DNA from 4 places in the Ensifer sp. KUDG1 genome. Region 4 is predicted to be linked to each of the others. Evidence: riboswitches for the same ligand, from Rfam matches in the RefSeq annotation. Region 4 holds a riboswitch; each other region holds the start of a gene.
The links. Region 4 has a riboswitch for cobalamin ahead of bluB (5,6-dimethylbenzimidazole synthase). Riboswitches for the same ligand answer to the same signal wherever they lie in the genome.
Positions count from the first base shown of each region.

Region 1: it holds a riboswitch for cobalamin, as region 4 does, so the genes downstream of both, nrdH (glutaredoxin-like protein NrdH) here and bluB (5,6-dimethylbenzimidazole synthase) in region 4, are expected to answer to the same signal.
Region 2: it holds a riboswitch for cobalamin, as region 4 does, so the genes downstream of both, cobU (bifunctional adenosylcobinamide kinase/adenosylcobinamide-phosphate guanylyltransferase) here and bluB (5,6-dimethylbenzimidazole synthase) in region 4, are expected to answer to the same signal.
Region 3: it holds a riboswitch for cobalamin, as region 4 does, so the genes downstream of both, M2267_RS08050 (DUF1636 family protein) here and bluB (5,6-dimethylbenzimidazole synthase) in region 4, are expected to answer to the same signal.

Region 1 covers NZ_JBNDIG010000006.1:172,132-175,861, forward strand. Annotated here, with positions in the region: gene nrdE (class 1b ribonucleoside-diphosphate reductase subunit alpha) at 1-1,305, opposite strand, end outside; gene nrdI (class Ib ribonucleoside-diphosphate reductase assembly flavoprotein NrdI) at 1,275-1,691, opposite strand; gene nrdH (glutaredoxin-like protein NrdH) at 1,704-1,925, opposite strand; cobalamin riboswitch at 2,317-2,543, opposite strand; gene M2267_RS17130 (acyl-CoA thioesterase) at 2,695-3,486, opposite strand; gene metE (5-methyltetrahydropteroyltriglutamate--homocysteine S-methyltransferase) at 3,483-3,730, opposite strand, start outside.
Region 2 covers NZ_JBNDIG010000002.1:584,615-588,344, forward strand. Annotated here, with positions in the region: gene M2267_RS08425 (MFS transporter) at 1-520, shown strand, start outside; cobalamin riboswitch at 842-1,064, shown strand; gene cobU (bifunctional adenosylcobinamide kinase/adenosylcobinamide-phosphate guanylyltransferase) at 1,382-1,906, shown strand; gene cobW (cobalamin biosynthesis protein CobW) at 1,910-2,974, shown strand; gene cobN (cobaltochelatase subunit CobN) at 3,078-3,730, shown strand, end outside.
Region 3 covers NZ_JBNDIG010000002.1:511,016-514,745, forward strand. Annotated here, with positions in the region: gene aspT (aspartate-alanine antiporter) at 1-329, opposite strand, end outside; gene M2267_RS08045 (RidA family protein) at 816-1,292, shown strand; cobalamin riboswitch at 1,477-1,692, shown strand; gene M2267_RS08050 (DUF1636 family protein) at 1,798-2,211, shown strand; gene M2267_RS08055 (ABC transporter ATP-binding protein) at 2,234-3,037, shown strand; gene M2267_RS08060 (ABC transporter substrate-binding protein) at 3,034-3,730, shown strand, end outside.
Region 4 covers NZ_JBNDIG010000002.1:757,294-761,023, forward strand. Annotated here, with positions in the region: gene M2267_RS09255 (phytanoyl-CoA dioxygenase family protein) at 1-715, shown strand, start outside; gene M2267_RS09260 (SDR family oxidoreductase) at 804-1,616, shown strand; cobalamin riboswitch at 1,699-1,911, shown strand; gene bluB (5,6-dimethylbenzimidazole synthase) at 1,958-2,653, shown strand; gene M2267_RS09270 (DUF2865 domain-containing protein) at 2,666-3,730, opposite strand, start outside.

The DNA.
Region 1 (3,730 bases), on a different contig from region 4:
GCCGAAATCCGGGCTGTCCATGGCAGCGGCGATGTTCAGCGAGCCGAGGTTGCAGGAGATGTCCTTGCCCATGTGCTTGTAGGAGAGATCGTCGTTGAATTCGCTCGCCTCGCTCACCTGCAGGATCTCCGAGCAGAGGTTGCTCATGGTGATGCGGCCGGCAATCGGGTTTGCCCGGTTCACCGTGTCCTCGAACATGATGTAGGGATAGCCGCTCTCGAACTGGATCTCGGCGATGATCTGGAAGAAGTCGCGCGCCTTGATCTTGCGCTTGCGGATGCGGGCATCCTCCACCATCTCGCGATACTTCTCCGTCACCGAGATTTCGGTGAGCGGCACGCCATAGACCTGCTCCACGTCATAGGGCGAGAACAGGTACATGTCCTCGTTGTTGCGAGCGAGCTCGAAGGTGATGTCGGGGATGACGACGCCGAGCGACAGCGTCTTGATGCGGATCTTCTCGTCGGCATTTTCGCGCTTGGTATCGAGGAAGCGCATGATGTCGGGGTGGTGGGCATGCAGGTAGACAGCGCCCGCGCCCTGGCGCGCGCCAAGCTGGTTGGCGTAGGAGAAACTATCCTCGAGCAGCTTCATGACCGGGATGACGCCGGATGACTGGTTCTCGATCTGCTTGATCGGAGCGCCCATCTCGCGGATGTTGGTGAGCGACAGCGCCACGCCGCCGCCGCGCTTGGAAAGCTGTAGCGCCGAATTGATGGCGCGGCCGATGCTCTCCATGTTGTCCTCGATCCTCAGCAGAAAGCAGGAGACGAGCTCGCCACGGCTCTTTTTGCCGGCATTGAGGAAGGTCGGCGTCGCCGGCTGGAAACGGCCGGAAATGATCTCGTCGACGAGATCGCGGGCAAGCGCCTCGTTGCCGCGCGCCAAGGCCATCGCCACCATGCAGACGCGGTCTTCGTAGCGTTCCAGGTAGCGCTTTCCGTCGAAGGTTTTGAGCGTATAGGACGTGTAATATTTGAAGGCGCCGAGGAAGGTCGGGAAACGGAACTTCTTCGAATAGGCGTGGTCGTAGAGATCGCGCACGAAGTTGAACGAATACTGGTCCAGCACTTCCTGCTCGTAGTAGCCCTCGGTCACCAGGTAATCGAGCTTTTCCCGCAGGTTATGGAAGAAGACCGTGTTCTGGTTGACGTGCTGGAGGAAGTATTGCTTCGCCGCCTGCCGGTCCTTGTCGAGCTGGATCTTCCCCTCCTCGTCGTAGAGGTTCAGCATCGCGTTCAGCGCGTGGTAATCCAGCGCCGCTTCCGTCGCCTTCAAGGGGCGTTCGAGTGTTGTGACGTCCAAAATCGTTCCATCCCGTTTTTGACATTGGCGACGTCCTCGTCGGTTCCGAGCAGCTCGAACCGGTAGAGAAAGGGCACCCGGCATTTGGCCGAGATCACGTCGCCGGCGATCCCGTAGGTCGCGCCGAAATTGCTGTTGCCCGCTGCGATCACGCCGCGGATGTGAGAGCGGTTGCCCGCGTCGTTCAGGAAGCGGATCACCTGTTTCGGCACGGCACCTCGGCCATCGTCGCCGCAATAGGTCGGCACGACGAGCACATAGGGCTCCGAGACCGTAAGCGCATCTTTACCCTCCTTGAGCGGTATGCGGGCTGTGCGAAGGCCGAGTTTCTCAACGAAGCGATGGGTGTTTTCCGAGCGGCTGGAAAAATAGACGATCAGCCCCATTGCTTCTCTCCCTCAGGAAAGCGCGCTGATCATGTCTGGGCGGAACCCCGCCCAATGCCGTTCGCCGGCGACGACCACTGGAACCTGCCGGTAGCCGAGACCCTGCACGAGCGCGAAACCGTCGGAATCCTCGGAGATATCGACGATGCGATAATCGATGCCCTGACGGTCGAGCGCGCGGGTGGTGGCGGTGCATTGGACGCAGGCGGGTTTGCTGTAGACGGTGATCGACATGGGTTCCTCGTGAGGGTCTGGCAAATGAGCGCAAAAAATCGGCGGGTCGCGCGAACGCGAACCGTGGGCTTGGCGATCGGGCACGAAACATCGCTCCCCGGTCGCTTCGACCGGAGTTGACGTCGTCAAGCTGGCCCAAGGTCGGTTACGCAACCGGGCCGGCTCGTTTTGCTCGGGCGCTCAGGAATTCCGCGGATGCGGGTTTTCAGGGCGCGGCCTTTCGATCAGGCGCGCAACAACGCGCACCCGTCCGCAGAAGGTGGATCTGAACTGGAAGAAACTGACATGACTTCACCCCGAAGCTTTCGACAGGCTGCCGGGGAGACGTCGAGACGATCCGGCAGGCTCATCCTGCCGCAATGCACCCAACCCCTCCGGACACCCCGCCCGTGGACGTTTGTTGCTCGAGGCAGGTCTCCTGGCTTACGGGTCAAAGCTTCCATCCCGACCTTCCCGAGGCCTCATGCCTCAGTGGTCCAATTCCGGACAGTTGCTCGCCGTCTACAGTTGCGGGGGCAGCTACGGCATAACCTTGGGCGGAAACCCGCCGGCGCACCGTATTCCCGTCTTAGCTCCCAATCCTTGCGAATCGGAAGAACCTCGAACACTAGATATAGTAGTTCATCGCAAATCTGCGTCAATAGGTTCTATATGCTGAAGGCGGGAGTGCAGAGGTCTTTTCTTTTTCGGTGTGGATAACGGGGAGTAAATGGCGGCGCGCAATCAATCCTGTGGATCGGGGGCGCCATGAGCGGCGCCCCCGGCTTGCTCAGGCGGCGAAGGCCGCAACTGGGCGGTTGCGGCTGTCGACAGCCACCATCACGAAAGTTCCGGTGACGGTCAGCACGCGCACGCCGCTGAGCAGTTCTTCCGACCAGAGCTCGACGTCTATCGTTGTGGAACTGCGTCCGGTCCGGGTGACGCGCGCCAGCGTATCGACGATCGTTCCGGCGGCGACACGCCGCTTGAAATCGCTACTGCAGGAGGCGAGCACCATCGCTTTGCCGGTCAGCCGGGTCGCGGCGACGAAGGCCGCCTTCGTCATCCGGGCGAGTGCATCGCCGCCGAAGAGCGCGCCGGCGCTGTTGGTCTGGCCCGGAAAAACGATGTCGGTCATGCCGACGAAATCCGCCGCGGGCACCACCGGCGCGGGCTCGGCGAGCGGCGGAAGGCGCCAGTCGGCACCTTTGTCCTGCGGCATCCCAACCATGGTGAACTGTCCGCGTGAGCAAAGATCGCGGCCGCCGGTCGCAAGGTCTTCGGCCACCATCTCGACGTCGACGACCATCGAGCGTCGCCCCACGCGCACCGGGCGGCCAGAGAAACTGACGATCTGGCCGATGCGGGCGGGTGCGCGAAAGTCGATCCGGTCGCAGGAGGCGGTGACGAAGGGAACGCGGCCGTGGCGGGTGGCGACGATGAAGGCGATCCGGTCCATCAGCGCCAATGCGGCACCCCCAAAGAGGGTGCCGTGATGATTGGTGTCGCCGGGAAAGACGATATCGACGAGGGTCTGTGGCGCCGGGGTTTCCCCCGACGCCGCTTCCGGGTGGTCCGTCATGCGCGAAGCGCCTTGTAGGGATCATCCGCGAAGGCCTGGCGCAGGGCGCGCGCCGCCGCCACCATGTTGACAAGCGCTGGCCGGGTTTCCTCCCAGCGCCGGGTCTTCAGCCCGCAATCCGGGTTGACCCAGATCTGCGCCGGCGTCAGCCCTTCGGTCGCGCGCTCGATGAGGTGCACCATTTCATCCACCGCCGGTACGCGCGGCGAATGGATATCGTAGACGCCCGGGCCGATCTCGTTCG
Region 2 (3,730 bases), 170 kb from region 4:
GGCGATCGTTGCCCTCGACACCTTTACGATTGGTGCCATGCAGATTGGCGCGGTGGAGAGCGTCACGGCCGCCCTGGCAGGCGTTCTTCTCGGTGGATTTGCTGCCGGCGAGGTTTTCGGCGGCATTTTCTATGGCGCGCTGCGCGCGCAACCTTCGGTGAAGCGCGGCATGATTGCCTTTCACCTGGTGACGGCCTGCTTTTTCATCTTGATGAGCATGACCTCGGACCATTGGCTTCTGTTGCTGCTCTATCTCGGTGCCGGGGTTTTCAGCGGAGCCCGGGATGCGCTCGGCCAGCTCGCTGTCGGGCTGAGTGCCCGACCGGAGGATCGAACCGAGGCGTTTGGCTGGCTTACCAGCTTTATGTGGGCCGGCTACGGGCTCGGCACGCTTCTGTCCGGGAGCCTCGGTGAAGGCTGGGGGGCGAGCGCCATTTATCTGGCCGCAGCCGCAGTCTCCACCACAGCGGTGATCGCGACGTGCTGGCTGAAGATCGTCAACCCTCAACCGAAAGCCTAGCGCTCCCGTGGGGTCGATTACCGCACGGTCCACAGGACCATGCGGTCGAACGCGCGACCGCCGAACCATTTGCGGATGTCGATCATCATCCCGGCGAATTTGCCTCGGAACAGAGGTGCGCCAGAGCTTGAGGGCGCATTGGCGCATTCTGATAGCGATTTGGCACAAAATGAGAGTGAGCCACGGGTGGAAGGCAGGCGGATGCATTGCCGTTCTTGGCGGGCCGCGGCCGTCCGTTCACGGCTCGACAAATCGTCGCGTGGCGCAACTCGGCCGGGGAGGCGTCGCATGCGTCGATTGACTTTGCGCGGTCCGGTTCCTAATCATCGGCTGTTGGATGGTTCCTCCTTGTCGTGGCGACACGGGGGAATAATTGGGAATGTGACGGATGGACCCAAATCGGGCATCCTTATCGCAGCCGACCCCGCGACTGTAGAACGGTCAGGGTTCGCCATCGGGTTTGGTGCCGGGCTGTCGGCCGGTTGCATGGGCAGCCGGGGCAGATCGGGGATCAAGCCGGAAAAGCCACTGGCGTGGCATCGTGATCAGCCGGGTTGGACGCCTCTTCTTCTACGAATCGTCCGCCTTTCACGATACTGGAAAACGCCGGGAAGGTGAGGCGGGCCGTTCGGGTCCTGACATCGCAACCTCGCCCCTTAAGGGCGAGGCGATGTTCGGCCCCGTGACGCCGTGAGCCAGGAGACCTGCCATCCGACATGGGCATTCCGCCCGAGGGGACGTTTGTCTCCAACGCCATCACGGAGGTTGTTTTGGCTCGCAGATGTTTTCAAGAACGCGCCCGCGGCGCGCCCGACGGCCGTTGCCGCCTGCCGCTGATCTCGGCGTGTTGAGGCGGCGACGATGAGCAGTCTCAGCGCCGGACCCGTGCTGGTTCTTGGCGGCGCCCGTTCCGGCAAATCGAGCTTCTCCGAGAGGCTCGCCGAAGCGTCCGGCCTCACCCGACATTATGTCGCCACGGGACGCGCCTGGGACGACGAAATGCGCGCGCGCATCGACCACCACCGGATAAGCCGTGGCGAAGGCTGGACGACGCATGAGGAGCCGGTCGATCTCGTCGGCGTGCTGAGAAGCATCGACGATCCTGCCAACGTGCTCCTGATCGACTGCCTGACGCTGTGGGTCACCAATCTCATGCTCGAAGAGCGTGACATGACGGCGGAGTTCGCCGCGCTTGCCGCGTATCTGCCTGAGGCGCAGGCGCGTCTCGTATTCGTTTCCAACGAGGTCGGCCTCGGCATCGTGCCCGAGAACCGCATGGCCCGCGAGTTTCGCGACCATGCCGGCCGGCTTCACCAGATCGTTGCGGAGAAATCCACTGAAGTTTACTTTGTCGCGGCCGGTTTGCCGCTGAAAATGAAGGGTTGAAAAATGACCACTGCGAGAGCCAACCAGGGCAAGATCCCGGCGACCGTCATCACCGGCTTCCTGGGTGCCGGCAAGACCACGATGATCCGCAATCTGCTGCAGAACGCCGACGGCAAGCGCATCGCGCTGATCATCAACGAGTTCGGCGATCTCGGCGTCGACGGCGATGTCTTGAAGGGCTGCGGTGCTGAGGCCTGCACCGAGGACGACATCATCGAGCTCACCAACGGCTGCATCTGCTGCACCGTGGCTGACGATTTCATCCCGACCATGACCAAGCTGCTCGAGCGTGAAAACCGTCCCGATCACATCATCATTGAAACCTCGGGTCTCGCCTTGCCGCAGCCGCTGATCGCCGCTTTCAACTGGCCGGATATCCGCAGCGAAGTGACCGTCGATGGCGTCGTCACCGTGGTCGATAGCGCCGCCGTTGCCGCTGGCCGCTTTGCCGACGATCACGACAAGGTCGATGCGCTGCGCGTCGAGGACGACAATCTCGATCACGAAAGCCCGATCGAGGAGCTGTTCGAGGACCAACTGACGGCCGCCGATCTCATCGTTCTCAACAAGACCGATCTGATCGATGCCTCCGGCCTCAAGGCCGTGCGCGACGAGGTGTCTTCGCGCACCAGCCGCAAGCCTGCGATGATCGAGGCGAAGAACGGCGAAGTTGCCGCTGCCATCCTGCTTGGCCTCGGTGTCGGCACGGAAAGCGATATCGCCAACCGCAAGTCGCACCACGAGATGGAACACGAGGCGGGCGAAGAGCACGACCACGACGAGTTCGACAGCTTCGTCGTCGAGCTTGGCGCGATCGCCGACCCGGCCGCCTTTATTGACCGCCTCAAGGGTGTGATTGCCGAGCATGACGTGCTGCGCCTCAAGGGTTTTGCTGATGTGCCCGGCAAGCCGATGCGCCTCCTGATCCAGGCCGTCGGCGCCCGCGTCGACCAGTATTACGACCGGGCCTGGGGCGCCGGCGAAAAGCGCGGTACGCGCCTTGTCGTCATCGGCCTGCACGACATGGACGAGGCGGCGGTGCGCGCTGCGATCACCGCGCTCGTCTAGATCGTTCCTTGAATGAAATGATCTAACGCATTGAAATGATGCAGTTCCGGATGGAAAACGCTCTTAGCGTTTTCGTTCGGAATTGCCCAAACGGACAAGACGAATGCATCTGCTTCTCGCCCAGAAAGGAACGATCGCCGACGGCAACGAAGCGATCGACCTTGGGCAAACGCCGGCCGATATCCTTTTCCTCTCGGCCGCCGACACCGAGCTCTCCTCGATCGCCGCAGCCCATGGTCGCCGCGACGGCGGCTTGAGCCTGCGCATTGCCAGCCTCATGAGCCTGATGCACCCGATGTCGGTCGACACCTATGTCGAGCGCACGGCGCGCCATGCGAAGCTGATCGTCGTCCGTCCACTCGGTGGCGCCAGCTACTTCCGCTATCTGCTCGAAGCCCTGCATGCGGCCGCCGTCACCCACCGGTTCCAGATCGCGGTGCTGCCGGGCGACGACAAGCCGGATCCGGGGCTTGAGCCTTTCTCCACCGTCGCAGCCGACGACCGCCAGCGCCTATGGGCCTATTTTACCGAAGGCGGCGCCGACAATGCCGGCCTCTTCCTCGACTATGCCGCGGCGCTGGTCACCGGTGCCGAGAAGCCGCAGCCAGCCAAGCCGCTGCTGAAGGCCGGAATCTGGTGGCCGGGTAAGGGCGTGATCGGGGTTTCGGAGTGGTTGGCGTACATTCAGCAAGGTTGCGGGCAAATGGTAGCGGGGGAGGGATTCGAACCCCCGACAGTCGCAATTTGCTTTTACCG
Region 3 (3,730 bases), 250 kb from region 4:
TAGGGAACGATCAGGCAGAGCACCAGCACGGAGAGCGCAAAGGCGATCTGTTTCGGTCCGTCGGTGCTAAGCCCCCGCACGAATTGCGGTCCGACGCCGTAACCGACGGCGAAGAGGAAGATCAGGAACAGGGTGGATTTGAGGTCACCGGACACCTGGATGCCAAGCTGCCCGATGAGAACGCCGGCCAGAAGCGTGGCGGTGACATTGCCGAGGTTGAACCCCGCGACCTTGATCGGACCGATGAGGAAACCGATGCCAAGCGCGAGGAAGACGGCGACGGGTGGATAGGTCCGAAGCGTGTCGACGAAAAAATCGATGGGATTCACTGCTGCTATTCCCTTCAGAAAGTTGAGTTGCCATCACTTCATTTCGGGATCTGCGCGGCTAAGTTGAGCTTGTTTTCGGATCTTGTCGATGCCCAATCTTAATCCCGGCAATTGTTGCCTCGGTCGTCGAAATTCTCAACCGGCATAGGGTTACGTGAGCGTAACGTATGTTACATTTCAGCGGTTTTACTTGGGTGCGCGCTTGGCGGGCGCCACGATGCGTCCGCCGCATGCGATCGAAACACGGATGCGCGCGGCCGGGTCGCGCCGGCACTTCAACTCTGGTGTTGTAATTCGTAATGTTATCTCGCAACGTGAGGCATGAGGCGTTTTCTCTTGGCTATGCTTGAACATACGGCTGGAGGCGCAAGGAACGGTGGGCCTTACTGCTTGCGATAGGGGCGACAGAACTGCGAAGGGTCGAGATGAAAAGCGGCATCGTCTCCGCAAGGAGGCCGGTTCGTCAGGTGACGAGGAGGGGGAGCAATGATGGATGAGGTTATCCGTAGGCTGGGGGCGCTTGGCGTTCAGCTTCCAACGCCGCCGAAGCCGCTCGGCGCTTATCGCGCGGTGATCGAGGCGGGCGGGATTCTTCATGTCTCGATGCAGGGGCCGCTGCTCGACGGGCGCTTCGTGCATACGGGGCTGCTCGGGCGCGACGTGACGATCGACGAGGGGCGCAAGGCGGCCGAGTTGGCGGTGCTCAATGCGCTGGCGCAGATCCACGAACATCTCGGCCGTTTCGAGCGCATTCGCCAGATCGTCCGGTTGGAGGGGCATGTCGCCTGCACCGAGGATTTCCTCGACCACCCGAAGGTGCTCGACGGCGCCTCCGAGTTTCTGGCTGCCGCCTTTGGCGAAAGGGCCGGCCATATCCGCTCCGTCTGCGGCGTGCGCAACCTGCCGGGCAACGCCGCGGTGGCGGTGACGCTGACGGCCGAGCTCTTTCCGCCGGAGTTCTGAGGCGACACGGCTGCCTGTCGGTCGTGAGGCGGATTTTGGCTGTAGGGCGTCGGATCGTGTCCGACGCTCAATTTTCGGCTTGCGCGACGTAATGTTATTTAATAACAAACTGCGCATGACGATACGCCGCATGTTGATAGATCCTTCCCGCCTGTGCCGTGCGGTTGTCTCCCCCGCCGATTCATGCGAGGAAGGCGGTGATGGTGCTGCGTCCGCGACAATGCGGAGGCGGCTGAAAAGGGAACACGGAACGGACGACCCTGATGGGGCCGAGACCGTGGCTGCCCCCGCAACTGTGAGCGGAAAGCGCATTCACACCATGTCACTGGCGATCAGCCGGGAAGACGTGGATGCGCCACGACCCGCGAGCCAGGAGACCTGCCATCGAACCGATCAACCACAACGGACGGGGTGTTCCGATGGAAAAGAACTGGCTTTCGCACGACGGCTATCCGTCCTTCTGCCGTTTCGCCATCTCTTGCCGTCAGTCCGGCGGAGGGCAGGAATGGCTGAGCCGAATTTCCGACAGCACAAGATAACGGTCTGCACCGATTGCCGCTTCACCGGTGGCCCCTGCGCGCCCGGCGCCGAGCTGATCAAGCGGCTGAACGGCAGCATCGCTGCACTCGGCGCACCGCTCGATCGTGACTTCTCGATTGCCGGCACGGTGTGCATGGCGGCCTGCACGCGGCCCTGCACCATCGCCTTCCAGGCGACGGGAAAGGCAACCTATCTCTTCGGCGACGTCTCGCCGGACGAAGACATCGACGATCTCGTACGCTTTGCCACAACCTATGCCGAGCGTGGCGATGGCATGACGCGGGCGGCCGAGCGGCCACGCGGGTTGAAAGGCAAGACGCTTGCCCGCATCCCCGCAGCGATGCTCGTTTCCGAAGACCTCGGCGGGCACTTCCAATGACGGCGCAGGGAGGGATCAACCCATGAGCTGCACGGCAACGGGAGCGGCACTCAAGGTCGAGGGCCTTCACTGGGGGCCACGCGCGGGGCTGACGCTGGTCAAGGACATCGGCTTTTCGATCGCGGCGGGCAGCCGGCTTGCGATCCTCGGGCCGAACGGTGCCGGCAAGACCTCGCTTCTGCGCTGCCTCTACCGGGCGGTGCAGCCGAATGCCGGCCGTGTTTCGGTCGATGGCATCGATCTGTGGTCGATCTCGGCGCGCGAGGCGGCAAGGACGATCGCCGTCGTCCTGCAGGAAATGCCCGGCGACTTTCCCTTCAGCGTGCGCGACGTCGTGATGATGGGGCGCATTCCGCGGCGGGAAGGCTTGAGCGGCTGGAGCGATTTCGACCGCGATCGGGTGCAGCATGCACTCGCGCATCTCGATCTCGCGCATCTTGCCGGTCGCCAGTTCGCCACGCTTTCGGGCGGTGAGAAGCAGCGGGTGCTGATCGCCCGCGCGCTGGCGCAGGAGCCGCGCATCATCATTCTCGACGAGCCGACCAACCATCTCGACATCCGCCACCAGCTCGAAATCCTCGAGTTGCTGCAGACGCTGAAGCTGACGATCGTCTCAACGCTGCACGACATCAATCTCGCCGCCGAGTTTGCGACCGACGTCGCGATCCTGACCGCCGGGCGGCTGACGGCGTTCGGCACGCCCGAAGAGGTGCTCAGCCCCGGCGAACTTTCGGCCGCCTTCGGCGTCACTGCCACCGTTCACAATGCCGCCGCCGGCGGCGCCCGCTTTTCCTTTTCACTTCCTCGACAGGGATCTATTTCATGAAGATCAATATTGCCCCATTTTCCCTTCTTTTCGTGCTGGCCGCCGCAACCCCGGCGCTCGCCTATCCGGTCACGGTCAAGAGCTGCAACCGAGAGGTGACCTTCGACGCGGCGCCGAAACGCGCGATCGCCAACGACGTCAACTTGGTGGAGATGATGCTGGCGTTGCGGCTGCAGGACCGCATGGTCGGCTATACCGGCGTTTCCGGCTGGAAGACGCTGGACGAGAAGCTGCGCGAAGGCGTCAAGGAACTGCCGGAGCTTTCGGAGAAGTATCCGACCAAGGAAGTGCTGCTCAACGCCGACGCCGACTTCTTCTTTGCCGGCTGGAACTACGGCATGAAGGTCGGCGGCGAGGTCACGCCCGAAACCTTGGCGCCCTTCAAGATCGGCGTCTACGAGCTGACCGAATCCTGCATCCACGTGATGGCCAAGGCAAAGCCAACGATGGACGACATGTTCGTCGATCTTCTCAATCTCGGCCGCATTTTCGGCGTCGAGGATCGCGCCGAGACGCTGGTTGACGGCTACCGCCGCCAGCTTGCCGAGATCACCAAGGCGAACGCCGGCAAGGCAAAGCCGACACGGGTCTTCGTCTATGATTCGGGCGAGGAGAAGCCCTTCACGTCCGGCCGCTTCGGCATTCCGACGGCGATGATCGAGGCCGCCGGCGGCGCCAACATCATGGATGATG
Region 4 (3,730 bases):
GGCCTGGCTCGGGCCGAACTACCAGATGACGGCGCAGGTCAACCGGGTCAACCCGGGCGGGGCGGCGCAATCGGCGCACCGAGACTATCACCTCGGCTTCCAGACGGCGGCCGTGATCGAGCAGTATCCGGCGCATGTCCACAAGCTTTCGCCGGTGCTGACGCTGCAGGGCGCGGTTGCCCATTGCGACATGCCGCTCGAAAGCGGACCGACGCTATTCCTGCCCTATAGCCAGACCTATGTGCCGGGCTATCTGGCGCTCAACCGGCCGGAATTCCGCGCCTATTTCGACGCACATCACGTGCAGCTCCCGCTTGAAAAGGGTGACGTCGTCTTCTTCAATCCGGCGCTCTTTCATGCTGCCGGCACCAACCGCTCCCAAGATATCCGCCGCGTCGCCAACCTGCTGCAGGTGTCCTCGGCCTTCGGGCGCGCCATGGAAACCGTCGATCGACTGACGATGAGCGCGGCGCTCTATCCGGCCTTGCGGGCCTTGCTGGCGAACGGCAAGCTGTCGCGGGCGGAAGCGGCCAATGCCATCGCCTCCTGTGCCGAAGGCTACTCGTTCCCGACCAATCTTGACCGAGACCCGCCAATCGGCGGGCTGGCGCCGAAGACGCAGGCGCAATTGATGCGCGAGGCGCTCACTGCGGGAACGGGCGAGGAGGAGTTTCTTGCGGTGCTTGAGGCGCAGGCGAAACGCAAGCTGAGCTGACGCGCGAGCTACCATTTGACAGGCTCCCGGCGTGTTTCACCCGGGAGCCGCAGCCGTTTCAAACGATCATTTCCGAGGGAGGAATTCGATGAGTGGACAATTGCAGGGCAAGATCGCCATCGTCACCGGTGGTACGCAGGGGCTGGGCGCGACGATTGCTGGCCTTTTCGCCGAGCGTGGCGCCAAGGGTATTGTCATTTGCGGGCGCAACGCCGCCAAGGGACGGGCGAAGGCCGAACAGATCGGCAAGGCACATGGCGCGAAAGTCGTCTATGTCGAGGCCGATCTGGAGAAGGTGGAGGACGCCCGCAAGGTTGTCGCCGCTTGCGACGCCGAATTCGGCCGGGTCGATGCGCTGGTCAACGCTGCGGCCATCACCGACCGCGGCACGATCCTCGACACCACGCCCGAACTCTTCGACCGCATGTTCGCGATCAACGTGCGCGCACCGTTCTTCCTGATGCAGGAAGCGGTGAAAGTCATGCGGCGCGAGAAGACCGAAGGCACGATCGTCAACATCGGCTCGATGTCGGCGATGGCCGGCCAGCCGTTCATCGCCGCCTATTGTTCGTCGAAAGGCGCGCTCGAAACGCTGACCAAGAACACGGCCTATGCGCTGCTTCGCAACCGCATCCGCGTCAACGGGTTGAATATCGGCTGGATGGCATCCGAAGGCGAAGACCGCATACAGCGCGAGTTTCATGGCGCGGCTGCCGATTGGCTCGAAAAGGCGGCGGCTAGCCAGCCTTTCGGCCGGCTCGTCGATCCGTCCGAGGTGGCGCGTGCCTGCGCCTACCTGTCGTCGGCCGAATCCGGGCTGATGACCGGATCGGTGATCTGCTTCGACCAGTCGATCTGGGGCGCCTATGACGGTTCGCCGCATCCGGTCGCTCCGCTCTGAGGCGAGGCAGAAAGAAGCAGGTGGAAAGCGGCGCGTCCGGTTTCGCCCGGTTAGCGCCGCTTGTCTTTCTCAAATCCCTGTGCACTTAGTGCCGTCGTCAGGTGCCCGCGAAAGCGGGAGAATCGGGAATCCGGTCGATATTCCGGAACGTGCCCAACGCTGTGACGGGGACGATCGCGTCTAAGATGGCCTTGAATTGATTCAAGGTTTTGCCACTGGATCTTCAATCGATCTGGGAAGGTGAGGCGATCGGTTGAACCGAAGTCAGAAGACCGGCCTGGCGAGATAGACCGAACCCCGCGTGGACGGCGGGAGGTTTTCGCATTGTTGGGGATCGAACGATGCTGACTGAACCGAAGGGCGGCCTTGCGGCTGCCGGTGCCTTTTCGCTGCAAGAGCGGGAGGCCGTCTACCGTGCCATCGAGACACGTCGCGACGTGCGCGATGAATTCCTGCCCGAGCCATTGCCGGATGATCTGATCAGGCGCCTGCTGGCCGCGGCACACAGCGCCCCGTCCGTGGGCTTCATGCAGCCCTGGAACTTCGTGCTGGTGCGGGCGGAAGAAACGCGCGATCGGGTCTGGCAGGCGTTTCGCCGCGCCAATGACGAGGCCGCGCTGATGTTCGAGGCGGAACAGCAGGGAAAGTATCGCGCGTTGAAGCTCGAAGGCATTCGCAAGGCGCCGCTCAGCATCTGCGTCACCTGCGACCGCACGCGCGGCGGCACTGTCGTGCTCGGGCGTACCCACAATCCGCAGATGGACGTCTATTCCACCGTCTGCGCCGTGCAGAACCTCTGGCTTGCAGCGCGCGCCGAAGGGGTGGGTGTCGGCTGGGTCAGCATCTTCCACGAGGCCGAGATCAAGGCGATCCTCGGCATCCCCGACCATATCGAGATCGTCGCCTGGCTCTGCCTCGGCTATGTCGACCGCCTCTATCAGCAGCCGGAACTCGCCGTGAAGGGCTGGCGCCAGCGCCTTCCGCTCGAGGACCTGGTTTTCGAGGAAGGATGGGGATGCAGCAAGGAGAAGGCGTAAGGCCTCGCCCGATCAATTCTGGACCGGCTGATAGGCCGGTCCCTTCGGATGCTTGAGGTCGATCGCAGTTTCTTCCTGCGGCAGGTAGGTGGGCCCGACGACGCGCACCTTGTTCTTCGACGGATCATAGGGCCGCTCTTCGGCCGGCACCTTGGCGGCCTCGCCCGCTGCTTCCGGCTTCTTCGTCTCGATGACGATGATCGACGACTGGTCGTCGCCGATCTTCGTACCTGTCGTCTTCGGCGTGGTTGCAGCGGTCTGCGGTATCTGGCAGCCGCACTGGCCGCGCTTGCCGACGGCGCGGGTGCGGTAGGCAAAGGCGTTGGGCATTTCGGTATAGGGACGGCCGGTCACGGCCGAGACCATCTTGTCGCTCTCTTCCGTGTTGAGGTCGTGGAAATAGAGCTCCGTCTCAGCCCCTGGGCAGCGAGCCCGGCAGGCCTGTTCGTCGCGTGGGAAATCGGCCGGCGTCGCATCCGAAGAGATCGGGAAGAAGGCGCCGTCACAGGTGCGCACGCACATGGTCCTGAGCGTGCCGCTATAGTAGCGCTCCTGCGGTGCGTAGCCGTCTTCGCCGTGTCCGAGCATCGGGCCATAGGCGTCGTCCGGCGGCAGGTCGGCAACGATGTTGCGGTGGCTTTCCGGTACGTCCGGCTCGAAGCTTGCGAACTCCTCGCGGTCGCCATAGCAACCGTTGATCTCAAGTGCAGCGAGGATGCGGCGCCGGCTGTCGTCGCTACCGCCGGCGACGATCTGCTCGCGCTCGGACTTCAGCATGCGCAGATTGTCTTCCATCTCGGCGATGAGACCGTTGAGCCCGCCGCAGGTGTCGGGGTCGCCGCCGTCGTAGCCGATGGCGTTGCCGCCACCGCAACCGGCGCGGCGGCGGTCGTTCTTCGCTCGCCGCAGTTCGATGTTCTGCCGTGAGATTGCGCTTGCATAGTCGCGCGCATCGGCATTGCTGGCGACGTAGTCAGGCAGTTGCGCGAGCCGGGCGTTCAGTCGGTCGCAGGCCGTCGATGCCAGTGACGGACCGGCACCGATCAGAACCAAAGGCACGAGGGCCGCAGCGACGTG